Regions from separate parts of the Nostoc sp. FACHB-190 genome, predicted to be linked through region 1. Evidence: predicted binding sites of a transcription regulator. Region 1 holds the regulator's gene; each other region holds the start of a gene.
What was found. Region 1 encodes NtcA, which controls nitrogen genes in cyanobacteria. Its sites were predicted from a motif close to TNTGTANNNNNNNNTACANA; they were not measured.
Positions count from the first base shown of each region.

Region 1 (4,218 bases):
CAGCCGAAATAGCATTAACCCGAATATTTTGCGGGCCGAGTTCTGCTGCAAGATAACGCACACTTGCTTCTAAACCTGCTTTGGCAACTCCCATCACGTTGTAATTCGGCACAGCTCGCACGCCACCCAAATATGTCAAGGTGACAATGCTACCGCCTTCAGTCATTAACGGTTTCGCTGCGCCACTTAACTGTACTAGGGAATAGGTACTAATTTCTAAAGCTGTATTGAAACCCGAACGGGAAGTTTGGCTAAAGCCTCCAGTCAAATCATCTTTATTTGCAAAAGCTAAACAGTGGATGAGGATATCTAATCTACCCCACTTTTCTTGCACCGCTTCAAAGGTAGAGTGAATCTGTTCATCATTTTGAACATTACAGGGAACAAATAAGCTGGGATTCAGAGGTTCTACCAATTCCGCAACTTTTTTCTCCATCTTGCCACGTTCATCGGGGAGGTAAGTAATACCTAAGTTCGCCCCGGCTGCGTGCAGTTGTTGGGCGATACCCCAAGCGATGGAGCGATTATTGGCAATACCTGTAACGAGGGCGTTTTTTCCAGTCAGATTCAGCATAGAAATTATTAACAGGATCAATCATGATAAAAGATGTCTGAGCAGTATCAAAGATTTTTCCTGGATTTCTCACAAGAGAGAAATCCAGGGATGTGGGAGGAGTGGGAGGATGGTGAAGAAATCTTTCCCCCCACACTCCCCACACTCCCCACACTCCCCACATCCCTTACCCATACGTGAGAAATTCGGGTTTTGCTCCCCCTAATCACTGTTTTTGACTGCTGTGTGGCTGTGTTCACTTTTCTGTTTCAAAGGCAATTACAGCCAGAAGTCTAAATTTTCTAGGGGAATTGAGGATACTTCAACTGCTGAGTGTATCACCTGGGACTTTTTCAGACATCCTCTTAGGAGGATACTAGAAACTGAGGCCTGTTTTTCTTGATTTATCAAAATCATGTTTCACAGGCCAGAATCAAGAAACCAGAAGCCTGAATTGAGGGTGAAATTCTGTGAGGCTAGTGGATGAATCAACAAACAACACAGCAAATTAAGTGGTGAGTGTTTTTCTCCATTGACTAATTTTGCGTCTTCAATTCTGCTATCTGAATTTTTCTTTAATTCAATTGGTGTGTTTGCTGCATAAAAATTGTCTGCTATTCCTGAAGATATTCTCAAGATATAATGAATTTTTTAGCAAAAAACCTGATGAATAGGAGTTTGTAAGTACTTATAACAACTACTAGCTAAAAAGGTGAAAAATTATGTATCATTATGAACAAATAAGTCTGAAGTTCGGCTTTTGAGTATAGGAAAGTACAGAAAGGTTGACGGTGATTTATTGATTTTTCAGGTGTATTCTTAGGTAATCAGTTTATTTGTTTTTCCGGCATTGGGTAGGGGAAGGGAGATGATCGTGACACAAGATAAAGCCCTAGCAAATGTTTTTCGTCAGATGGCAACTGGGGCGTTTCCGCCAGTGGTGGAAACGTTTGAAAGAAACAAAACGATCTTTTTTCCGGGCGATCCTGCTGAACGAGTTTATTTTCTTCTTAAGGGTGCTGTAAAACTTTCCAGGGTATACGAAGCAGGAGAAGAAATAACGGTAGCACTGTTACGGGAAAATAGTGTTTTTGGTGTTTTGTCTTTGCTGACTGGAAATAAGTCAGATCGGTTTTACCATGCTGTTGCATTTACACCTGTAGAATTGCTATCAGCACCAATCGAACAAGTAGAGCAAGCACTCAAGGAAAATCCAGAATTGTCTATGTTAATGCTGCGGGGTCTATCTTCGCGGATTTTACAGACAGAGATGATGATTGAAACTCTCGCTCACCGGGATATGGGTTCTAGATTGGTGAGTTTTTTATTAATTCTTTGTCGTGATTTTGGTGTTCCTTGTGCAGATGGAATCACAATTGATCTGAAGCTATCTCATCAAGCGATCGCAGAAGCAATTGGTTCGACTCGCGTCACAGTCACTAGGTTACTTGGTGATTTACGCGAAAAGAAAATGATTTCTATTCATAAAAAGAAGATTACTGTGCATAAACCTGTTAGCTTAAGTAGGCAGTTCACTTAAAACAGAAGTCAGAAGTCAGAATCAAACCTTGATTCATTCTGCATTTGGGCTTTCTGACTCTGGCATTGTTGGTTGTTCAAAGCAATTGGAGGTAATGAAGTTGGCAAGTCTGGTGTTTTTGCAGATAATACCCATAGCTGGAGGCAAATCATAAATTGATAAATCTTCGCTATTGCCAATTTCCAACCCTCCACAGACAATGGTCGAAAGTAGTAGGCTGTATCTGGAACCATTTCGGTAGCTGAAGATGACCACCGGGTACATCCTCATTGCAGCAATTTTAATTTTGGGAGGCGTAATAGCCACTGTGGGCGATCGCATTGGCACACGGGTTGGCAAAGCTCGCCTCTCACTCTTTAAGCTTCGTCCCAAAAATACGGCGGTGGTGGTGACGATTTTTACTGGTGGCTTGATTTCTGCATCAACTTTGGGCATTTTGTTTGCTGCGGATGAGGGCTTGCGTAAGGGAGTCTTTGAATTAGAAGATATTCAAAAAGACTTGCGAAACAAGCGGGAACAACTCAAAACCGCAGAAGCCCAAAAAAGCCAAGTCGAAACAGAATTAAGTCAAGCCAGAAAAGAACAAACCCAAGCGCAACAAGACTTACAAAGAATTAATAAATCTTTGCAAGCGGCCAATGCAAAACAACGGGAAACCCAAGCAAAACTTAACCAAACTCTAAGCCGCCAAGCAAAGATCCAAGGGCAATTACAAAGCACTCAAGGGCGTTTGAATCAAGTTGCAACTCAATATCAGCAAGCGCGGTCAGAATTAGAAAACGTTTATAACCAAAGAAAAGCCTTACAAGTAGCGGTAGGACAATTAAAGGCAGAACAACAAAGATTGTACGCAGAGGCGAAAAAGGCGATTGATGAAGCGAAAACCGCTATTTCCAAACGAGATCAGGAACTCGCCAATCGTCAAGAAATTATTGAACAGCGCGATCGCAAAATCGCCCAATTAGATAAACTCATTCAAAATCGCAATTTAGAAATTACTGCCAGAGAACAGGTAATTGCAACCAGAGAAGCTCGCCTCAAAGAATTAGAAAGACAACAGGATTATTTAGAACAAGAAGTAGCCAGACTCGAAAAATATTATCAGTCTTATCAAGACCTGCGTTTAGGCAAGTTGGCGTTAGTGCGTGGTCAAGTTTTAGCTGGTGCAGTAATTCAAGTCAGTCAAGCCTCGGCGGCGCGTCAGGCGGTGTTGCAACTTTTAGGCGATGCTAACCAAAATGCCATCTTTCAATTAACTGAACCGAGCGCAACGCCAGAAAATACCCAAATATTGCGCGTCACTCCCGAAAGAGTTGAGCAGTTGATTAGACAAATTAGTGATGGTAGGGAGTATGTCGTGCGAATTTTCTCCGCAGGTAATTACGTCCGGGGCGAAAAACAGATAGAATTTTTTGCAGATGCCGCACGTAATGTCTTAGTCTTTGCGGGAGGAGAGGTGTTAGCCAGTACTAGCGCCGACCCCAAAACCATGACATCTTATCAGTTACGGCAAAGATTAGATTTGCTGATTTCGGCTTCCCAGTTTCGCGCCAGAAATGCCGGCATTGTAGAAGGCGTGCAAGTAGATGGCACATTTTTGCGCTTTATTAACCAGCTAAGACAATATGATCAGCCTTTAGATATTAAAGCGATCGCCGCCGAAGATACATACACAGCCGGGCCTCTGCGCGTGAAATTATTAGCTGTCCAAAACGGTAAAGTGATTTTTAGTACTTAAATTAGTATTGACTATTGATTCTTGGACAGCCACTTCTTTCAAGATGTTCATTGGGCCTGTGTTTTTGAGGAGTTGCATTTCTTGTTCATTTCGTACTAGTAAAGCACCAGCGAATCCTAATGAGTTAACAGAAATTGATTGGTATTTTTCTTGCGATCGCGGTACGATTAACATCCATTCTTTAGTTGCTAGTAAGTTGTAAGCCGCAGATGGTGTTTGACTATCAACTATTTCTATCCCCACAGCACTTAACAAATTGTGATATACCTGGCAAATAGCTTCTGCTGAGGTTAACGGAGATTCCAAGCAATTCGGATCTAAAGTGGCAAAAGCATTAACAAACGGTAGTTGCGATATTTTTCCTACACCATCTTTCAATTCTGCTGA
Region 1 is NZ_JACJQW010000005.1:303,190-307,407, reverse strand. It holds gene fabI (enoyl-ACP reductase FabI) at 1-574, opposite strand, end outside; gene ntcA (global nitrogen regulator NtcA) at 1,422-2,093, shown strand; gene H6G28_RS09210 (hypothetical protein) at 2,127-2,348, opposite strand; gene H6G28_RS09205 (DUF3084 family protein) at 2,341-3,831, shown strand; gene H6G28_RS09200 (ATP adenylyltransferase family protein) at 3,793-4,218, opposite strand, start outside.

Region 2 (4,218 bases), on a different contig from region 1:
GGTAGCAGCTTTTATTTACCAAGCTTTAGTGAGTTCTAATCAAGCTTCGGCAATTAACTCACCTTACATAGTTGCGTCTCAACCCACAACACCTACACCCGTCTCAATTACAATTCCCCAAGGAACTGTTATCCCTGTGAAGTATGACCAAGCGAAAAAAATCTTGGTAACTAAAGATGAGACTGCACCTTTAACACTGACTGTTGACCAAAACGTAGTTACCCAAGATGGTACTGTGGTAATTCCGGCTGGTAGTCAAGTTGTTGGTCAACTCAAACCAGCCAAAGGCGGTTCACAATTCGTAGGACAAAAACTAGTGTTAACCACAGGTCAGGAGTATCAAATTGCTGCTACTTCTGATGTGATTACCAAAACCGAAACAGTCAACAAAGGTACTAGTACAAGAGCCATTATTACCAATACAGTCTTAGGTGCGGCGGCGGCGGCGGCGGTATCTGCGGTGACAGGCGATCGCGCGATCGCAACCGAAGAAGTTCTCGGTGGTGGGGCGATCGGTGGTTTAATTGGCTTGTTCTTCGGTCGCAACAGTGTTGATTTAATCGCCATTAACCCCAACACAGATTTAGAAATGACCATTAATCAAAATCTGTTGGTGTCAGTGAGATAGTGTGAAAGGCGCTAGGGGCTAGTGTAGAGTTTAGTCAAAGTTATGAAGGAGAAAATTTCCCATTTCATACTTCATACTTCACATTTCATACTTCATTTGACTAATTGGCAACCAAATAATAAATGTAGTTCCTGGTGCATCGGATGATGCGATCGCGGTTGTAATTGCGGGGCTGAAAACTTCAATTTCACCTTGCATTTGCTCGATTAATTGTTTTGCGATCGCTAGTCCCAAGCCTGTACCGGGAATTTCTGTTTGGGCTTGTACACCCCGGTAATGTCTTTCACCCAAATGTGCTATGTCTTCTTGGGGGATTCCTGGCCCAGTATCACTAATAGCAACACCCAAAAAGCTATCTCTTGTTTGACCTACTTGGATGAAAATTTTGCCGCCTTTGGGTGTGTATTTCAAAGCATTATCAATAATGTTATTCAATACCTCTTGTAAGGCTTTAAGATTAACACGCACCAAAGGTAAGCTTTTCGGAATATCAGTTTTGATTTTCAGGTGTCGTTCTTGAGCGATCGCTTTGGCTGATAGTAATAATGGTGCTAGTAAATCAGACAAAGAGCAATCCGTGGCTTGTTCACCTGTACCTGGCAATAATAAAATCGGTTTAGGTTCTGTTTGGACAGTTGCCTCTACAAACACTTCATTTTCTGGTAATGCCCTTGGTGCTACATCCAATTCTGACCAGTCAATAACCTGCTCAAATTGTTGCAATAATTCTTTGAGGCGATCGCTTTCTCGGACAATACTCGCCCCCACTTCTCGGTTTGGGTCGCCTGGGCGCAGTCTTTTAAATAGCAATTTGCCAAAAGTCCGCAATGCTGTCAAGGGATTGCGAAATTGGTGCAGCAAGTTATCTAATAAATCTCGTTGCTGTTCTTGCAGCACTTGTTGTTGATGTAGCTGCTGTTGCAACCAAGCGCGACGCTGATCTAAAACACAAGCGATCGCCAAAGTTTGAACTATCTTTTGAATTGTATTTTGCTCTTGTTGATTCCAAGCCCGGTCTTCTCTGCATGTTACCAGTAATCCCATCATCACACCTTCATGAACTAAAGGCATAACAATCTGGTGTCCACTCAGCAAATACTCTTGTTGGAAATTAGGTTGTTCTGTATCAGTCGGAGATTCTGTAGCTGCGGTTAGTAACCTTTTTTGCTGTTGCGGTAGTAGCAAAATATTACTAATTTGCAACTGTTTGCGTGCTTTTACTTCCGTATTTTCTTCTTCAGGTGGTAATCCTGCGGTTTCTGGATAAACAACCACAGGAATAAGTTTCGCCTCAGTTGTTGGCGCTTCTACCAATTCTTGTGTTAAATACACCACACTTAAAGAAGCTCCCAAACCTTGGGCTAACAATGTTATTTGTTCTCGGCATAAAGCCACAAAATCTGAACTAGCAGACATTAACATTTTTCATTTCTTGCTCAGGATCACAGGCTTTGAAGGAATTTTCGACAACAAAGAACTCAGAACTCAGGAGTCAGAATACAGAATCTACACTGAGTGTAACTGACAGGTGAATGACAGTGAAACTCCACATAAATCTAAGATTTGCTGGTTTACCCTTCAGGAAGGCTACATCTAGAATTAGTGGCAGGTCTGGTTCACTCATAATTAATTCTGACTCCTGAATACTGGCTCCTGAATTTTTCTTCAAGAATCTGCTTGATTCTAACTCTCTTTTTATCAAGCTTAACGAAAGCTTCTAAAATAATGGTACAAATAAAGAAATTGTGTACTTTACTAGTTGTGTGATTTATTTGCCTTCAGAAAAATTATTTTTATTGTATTAAAAGTTTATAAACTCTTGATTTTTTGAACTAGAACTTTTATAATTACGACGGATTTTGTAGCTATCACTACAATCTAATAGCTTGAAAGAGGAGGAAAATAGGTTGGCAAGGAGACGGAAACGGAAGAGTCGTCGTCGCCAGGAAGGACGGCGGATTTTAGAGCATGTGCCTCAATATAGCATCGAAAGCGGCGAAGAAAAACCTGTGACAGCAGCACGGAAATTCATTCAGGCTGAAGGGATCTTGCCACCAGCTCTGCTACTCGTAAAGCGCAATGAACACACAACAGACCGATATTTCTGGGCAGAAAAAGGTCTGTTTGGAGCTCAATACGTCGAAGAAAACCATTTCTTGTTTCCCAGCCTACGGACGTTAGAAGCTCCGGCTGGTTCAGAACCTGTGGCAGTAGCTGCACGTTGAACTTGAATTGGTACTTTTACGTTGTTGAATGTGTTCTGAATATTCATTTAACTGGCAAAGTTGCTCAGTTTATGCAAAATTTTCAATTTTTTTTAAATTTGGGCCTGATTTGCCAGTAGAGGGTAGTCCAGGCAGTTGGACAAACAACTTGATTCAAGCCAATTTGGTTTGTATGAGTTGAATCATCAACTAATACACATCAGGGAGTGAGAAAGAGTGATTAAGAGCATCTAAAAGCAACAGTAGAGTTGTACTTTGCTTTGGAAGGCTACGTTACAAGATACATTTTTCTCTCAAACGTTTCGTTACAGAGAAATTTTACATCCCACAAATCCTCTTTCCTACTCCCTATTGTTTATTTCTTCTTTGTGAATCACTAGAAACAGCTTAAAAAACAAAATTTAATCACTCAGCTTTAAGTTGAGTGCCTTCTGTAACTCAATCAGTTCATCTCGATGGGCAGTTACAGTAATCTTACCCGGAGAGTTGGGTTCATCTTGATTAGCTTTTTGCAGATGAAGTAAGACTTTCTCGGTTCTTCCTGCTTTTTTCCAATAAAATAGACCGCTCAAAGGTGCTAACAGAATTATTCCCAGAAAAAAACTGCTTATGTTGGGCAGAAGCAGTGACAAAACAAAAGATAAACAAATTAAACCTACAGTTGCAAGTAGGGTTAAAAAAATTGCTAAAAATAAGCTGGGTTGGACAAAACCCTCAAATGTGACTTGATTTTGATCTCGGTCTACCTCTGCCACTCGGTAAGACCGGGAACGGAAATAATCCTGTAATTGAGGCATTAATACAGCTTCGTCCTGCTCAGATATTAGTTGAGCCGTTTCTGTGCGGTCTTTGGTAGCAGCACGAATAAAGAAAAACAACCCAACTAATAACAACAAGGTGAGCAGAAACGTAGATGGCAGAATAGCAGTATCCATAACTGATTGTTAGTGTTTAACGGGAGGAGATTTATTCATTATTAATTATTAGTTAATTTGTCCTCCCGTTGATGTACTCTTGCCAAAGACGTGTTAAATCCTGCGCTTGAACTTGCCATTCTGGAGAAACTTGGTACATCCGCCTCGGTCGTCCTCGTCCTTCGAGTTTCTTCCAATACCCATTAATTGCCCTTTCGTCTTCCAGAAATTTGATCGCACTATAAAGCACGGTATCTGAAAGCCGATAGGTTGGATACTCAGTTTCTAAACGTTGAATTAACTCGGTGCCGTAGGATTCACCTTGCAGTAAGACAGACAGTATGTAACAAATTGCTAGTTCCTGACAGAGGTAAGTTGGCGGAGGATTTTCAAAGAATTGATATATATCCTCAAGTTTCATGGTTGGTGAATGGCTAAAAAAATGCCCTAG
Region 2 is NZ_JACJQW010000023.1:49,750-53,967, reverse strand. It holds gene H6G28_RS22605 (S-layer homology domain-containing protein) at 1-628, shown strand, start outside; gene H6G28_RS22600 (GAF domain-containing sensor histidine kinase) at 707-2,050, opposite strand; gene H6G28_RS37430 (hypothetical protein) at 2,121-2,252, opposite strand; gene H6G28_RS22595 (DUF3155 domain-containing protein) at 2,536-2,853, shown strand; gene H6G28_RS22590 (cofactor assembly of complex C subunit B) at 3,255-3,788, opposite strand; gene H6G28_RS22585 (PadR family transcriptional regulator) at 3,841-4,188, opposite strand.
Region 2: the regulator NtcA is predicted to act here: its motif matches at 2,487-2,506, upstream of H6G28_RS22595 (DUF3155 domain-containing protein).

Region 3 (4,218 bases), on a different contig from region 1:
CTTATAGAAGAACAAACAGCAGCAGTTTCAGAGTTTTTCGCATCCGCTTTGACTAGATACAGGTCAAGATTATTCAAACCTTTATCGCTAAAACTTTCGCCAATATCAAACACTTGGTTTTGATTGCGATCGCTCAACTCAACTAATCTATCCCAAGCCAGTGTAATCGAAACAAAACTTCCTTGCTTCAACGGTTTAGTTAACTGATAATCAACCGCATTTCCCGCCGTGACTTGGCGATAATCCCAACCAACTGCGGAAACAGCTTTTGTCGGTTCCCACTGACCCGCGCTAAATTGTTGATAAGCCCGAAAAGCATTTAAATGACCAGTCCCCATTTGAGCATCTAAAGGAATTTTTGGGTCTTGGTAAGCATCAGACTCTAACCAATTTTGATTTTGTTTATCGATGAGTGTCCGCGTCATTCCCAAGCGTAAGCCGTTACCACTGTCTTGGACTTTATCGGCGGAATTGAGTAAAACTGCTTTCATCACTTGATGACGACGACTGTCAACACTCCAGTTAGGTTTTTTGGTTCGCAGTTGGCGATCGCCAAATTCCTGTAACAACGCTACAGTTGCTGTAACATGAGGCGCAGCAAAACTTGTACCTGTAGCTTTATTAATTTTGCCGTCAGGATTCAGCAAAGGGATATTACTCCCAGGCGCAACTATACTAACAGCACGACGACCATCAGCATTAAACTCTCTTCCGGCTAACCTACCACTTACTCCCTGATTTAGCCCAGCCAGGTTAGAAACATCTACTTTATTAAAAATCCCACCCCGTCGGGATGAAAAAGCCACGTTAACTCCATTAAAATTATCTGTAGGAATCGGAATACCCCCTTTACCTTGATTGCCGGCGATCGCATACAAAACATCGTGAACCCGGCTTGACCAATCAACGCACATCGTTAACAAAGCATTCCCATCTAGAACAGCGTCCGGTCGTGGATCACGGTTGAGGGGTTCGCCAAAGCTAAAGTTAATCGCGCGGATATCGCCACCGTTTTGTAGTGCTATGTGCTGTGCTGATATGCACTCTTCTGGCTGACCCATATTTTTCGTAGATCCTACAGCCGAAGAATACAGCCTCGCTCCCGGCGCTACCCCTGGTAAAGCCTTATCTGTACTTACCATCACCCCAGCCACATTATAAGCGTGGGGGTCAACACCCGTATTTGACTTCGCCGGGCCATTGCGTAAAAAAACCGCCGCCAAAGATATCGTGCGATTTTTCGAGACCGCCTTATCCCAACCAAACATTCCCGGACGACCGATTTCTACTTGACCAATGGCTATCTTACGACCGATTAAATTATAAGGAGGCTGATGTAGTTTTAAAGCATCAATACCATTTGTTCCTAAAGATGTTTGTAAACCTGAAGCCATTACAGGCACACTCAAACAAGAAGCACTCAAACCCCAAATTAGCCAGTTTAGTTTTTTGTTCATAGTTATTAGTCAATGGTCAATGGTCAATAGTCATTTGTCACTACCTGGATTTCTCACAAGAGAGAAATCCAGGGGTGTGGGAGGTGTGGGAGGTGTGGGAGGATGGTGAAGAAATCTTTCCCCCCACACTCCCCACACTTCCCTCTCTCCCCACACTTCTCTCTTTCCCCACACCCCCCACACTTCCCTCACCATTTCCTGACAAAGCAAAACTAAATTAACGAGAATTACTCAATATTTTGTTACACCATTTTGTTACAATGCCTACAGACGAGGAAGCTTAAAAACCCACTAGCCATGACCCAAAACCGATCTGAAAAGCCCATTGTGATTGCTCCATCTATCCTATCAGCCGATTTTAGTCGTCTGGGCGACGAAATTCGCGCAGTAGACGCAGCTGGAGCAGATTGGATTCATGTTGATGTAATGGACGGTCGTTTTGTACCTAATATTACGATAGGCCCTCTGGTTGTGGAGGCGATTCGTCCGGTTACTACAAAGCCTCTGGATGTCCACTTGATGATTGTGGAACCAGAAAAATATGTCGAAGGTTTTGCTAAAGCCGGCGCAGATATTATCTCTGTACACGCTGAACATAATGCTTCCCCACACCTACACCGCACACTCGGTCAAATTAAAGAACTTGGTAAACAAGCAGGGGTAGTACTCAATCCTTCCACACCCTTAGAATTTATTGAGTACGTACTCGAACTCTGTGACTTAGTACTCATCATGAGTGTTAACCCCGGTTTCGGTGGTCAAAGCTTCATTCCTGGCGTATTACCAAAAATTAGAAAACTGCGTCAGATATGCGACGAACGCGGACTCAACCCCTGGATTGAAGTTGATGGTGGACTCAAAGCCAACAACACCTGGCAAGTTTTAGAAGCAGGTGCTAACGCAATTGTGGCTGGTTCTGCTGTATTCAACGCCAAAGATTATGCGGAAGCTATTACCAATATCCGCAACAGCAAACGCCCCACACCAGAACTAGCAAAAGTGTAAGCGCATAAAGTTTTGCATTAATTCAAACAGGGTGGACATTATCTAAGTTGTCCGCCCTATTTTTTTGTTTCACCTTCAAAACCCCCACACCCCTACACCCTTACACCCTTACACCCATTCTTAACTGTTACCTATCATCTATCACCTGTCACCTACTTCTCGCCCAACTAGTAGTTTTCCAAAATATGAAAAATAAAGTACCTGCAACTAAAGCCCCAAGATTCCATTTCACAGAATTTTTGAGTAAATTTAATCGCTGAGTCGATTGATTAGCTTGTGCTTGTAGCTTGATTCTCTCTTTAGCTTGTGAAACCTCAGACAAAACTTTTGTTTTTAATTCTTGGGGATTACTTGCATCTACAGAACGACCTTGACTTTTCAGGAAACTTTCAATTTGCTCTGGTTTAGCTTGGCTCAACTGCTGTTCAACTTGTTCGGCTTGAGTTATCTGCTGCTGAGATAAGTTGTTAATTTGATTATAACTTTGTTTACTCAGTCTAACAGTATTACTCACACCAACAGGAATTAGTAATATAAAAATGATTGCTAATAATAAACTTAGCCAAGATAGCAACCTAACAGTAAAAAATTCCCACTTAGCTCTAGCATGTAACTCACCAAAAAAGACTAACGCTAAACCAATTAAAGTTACAGGGATTCTTTCAACTAATACACCAAAAGCTTGAAATTCCCAAACAGGATTCATAAAGCTAGGTGGTACTAAAGTTTCCACTATATCAAATAACGCCAATAACAATAATCCATAACCAAGGACTCGCAAAATTGTCATAGAGCCTACTTGGTTGAAGGCAAATTCCTGCAACTCTTGAATTACGGGAATTAGTTTATCAGTGTTTGATTTGGTCATAATTTCTAGCAAATGTTACGTAACGATAAAATCTCATTTTGACCCTCCGAATTTTGGATTTTGGATTTTGGATTCTTTAGGGTACAAGCCCCACCCCGCAGAATTTTGGGTTTTGGATTTTAAATTTTGGATTTAATCTAAAAGACGCTCCTGCGTCGCTAACGCTACGCTATCGCAAATCTAAAATCCAAAATTGTTTATCCCTTGTGGTCGGGGTCAATCCAAAATTGCAAATCTAAAATCCAAAATTGGTTGACTTGTGATTTCTGTTGGTTGGAGTTGATCAATGTAAACTTCGCTTCTGATTTCCTCCAGCTTCGGCTTTTTGAATGACTGCTTTTGGATAACATTCAAAAACACTACAACTACACAGCCTAGAGTGACAGCTAATAATAAAATCCGCAGTTTACTCCAAGTCTCCATTAGCTTTCAGCCCTTGTAATATTCTTGTCTTTCTCTGCTTTTTGATTGAGTAAGAACCAGTAAAATATACCAAAAAGTATGACTGTAATCATCCCAAATATTAAAGAACCATCTCCGACATGCCAAAATTTAAAAGAATTTTGATTTTGATTCGCTGCCATCACAGCTAAAATTGCCACTCTGACTGCATTCACAATAAAAGCAATAATTACAGCCACTATCGGCACAAATATTCTTTTTTTACGTTCTGGAGGAAACATTAATAAACCAATTACAGCTAACCCTAAAAGATGGCATATCCACTCTATCCCGGCACAGTTTTCTGCTACTTTAATGCCACCTGTTGGTAAATTTATATAGACATCTTGGAGAGCTACTTCAAACCCAGCATACCAAAGCATTAATGTAGAGAATTTGGCGGTTAAAATAGATAAGGGTTTAATATCTAATAATGCAAAGATTAAT
Region 3 is NZ_JACJQW010000015.1:160,671-164,888, reverse strand. It holds gene H6G28_RS17770 (S8 family serine peptidase) at 1-1,457, opposite strand, end outside; gene rpe (ribulose-phosphate 3-epimerase) at 1,755-2,462, shown strand; gene hpsJ-A (HpsJ-like protein, cyanoexosortase A-associated) at 2,611-3,330, opposite strand; gene H6G28_RS17755 (hypothetical protein) at 3,547-3,753, opposite strand; gene crtA (cyanoexosortase A) at 3,753-4,218, opposite strand, start outside.
Region 3: the regulator NtcA is predicted to act here: its motif matches at 1,709-1,728, upstream of rpe (ribulose-phosphate 3-epimerase).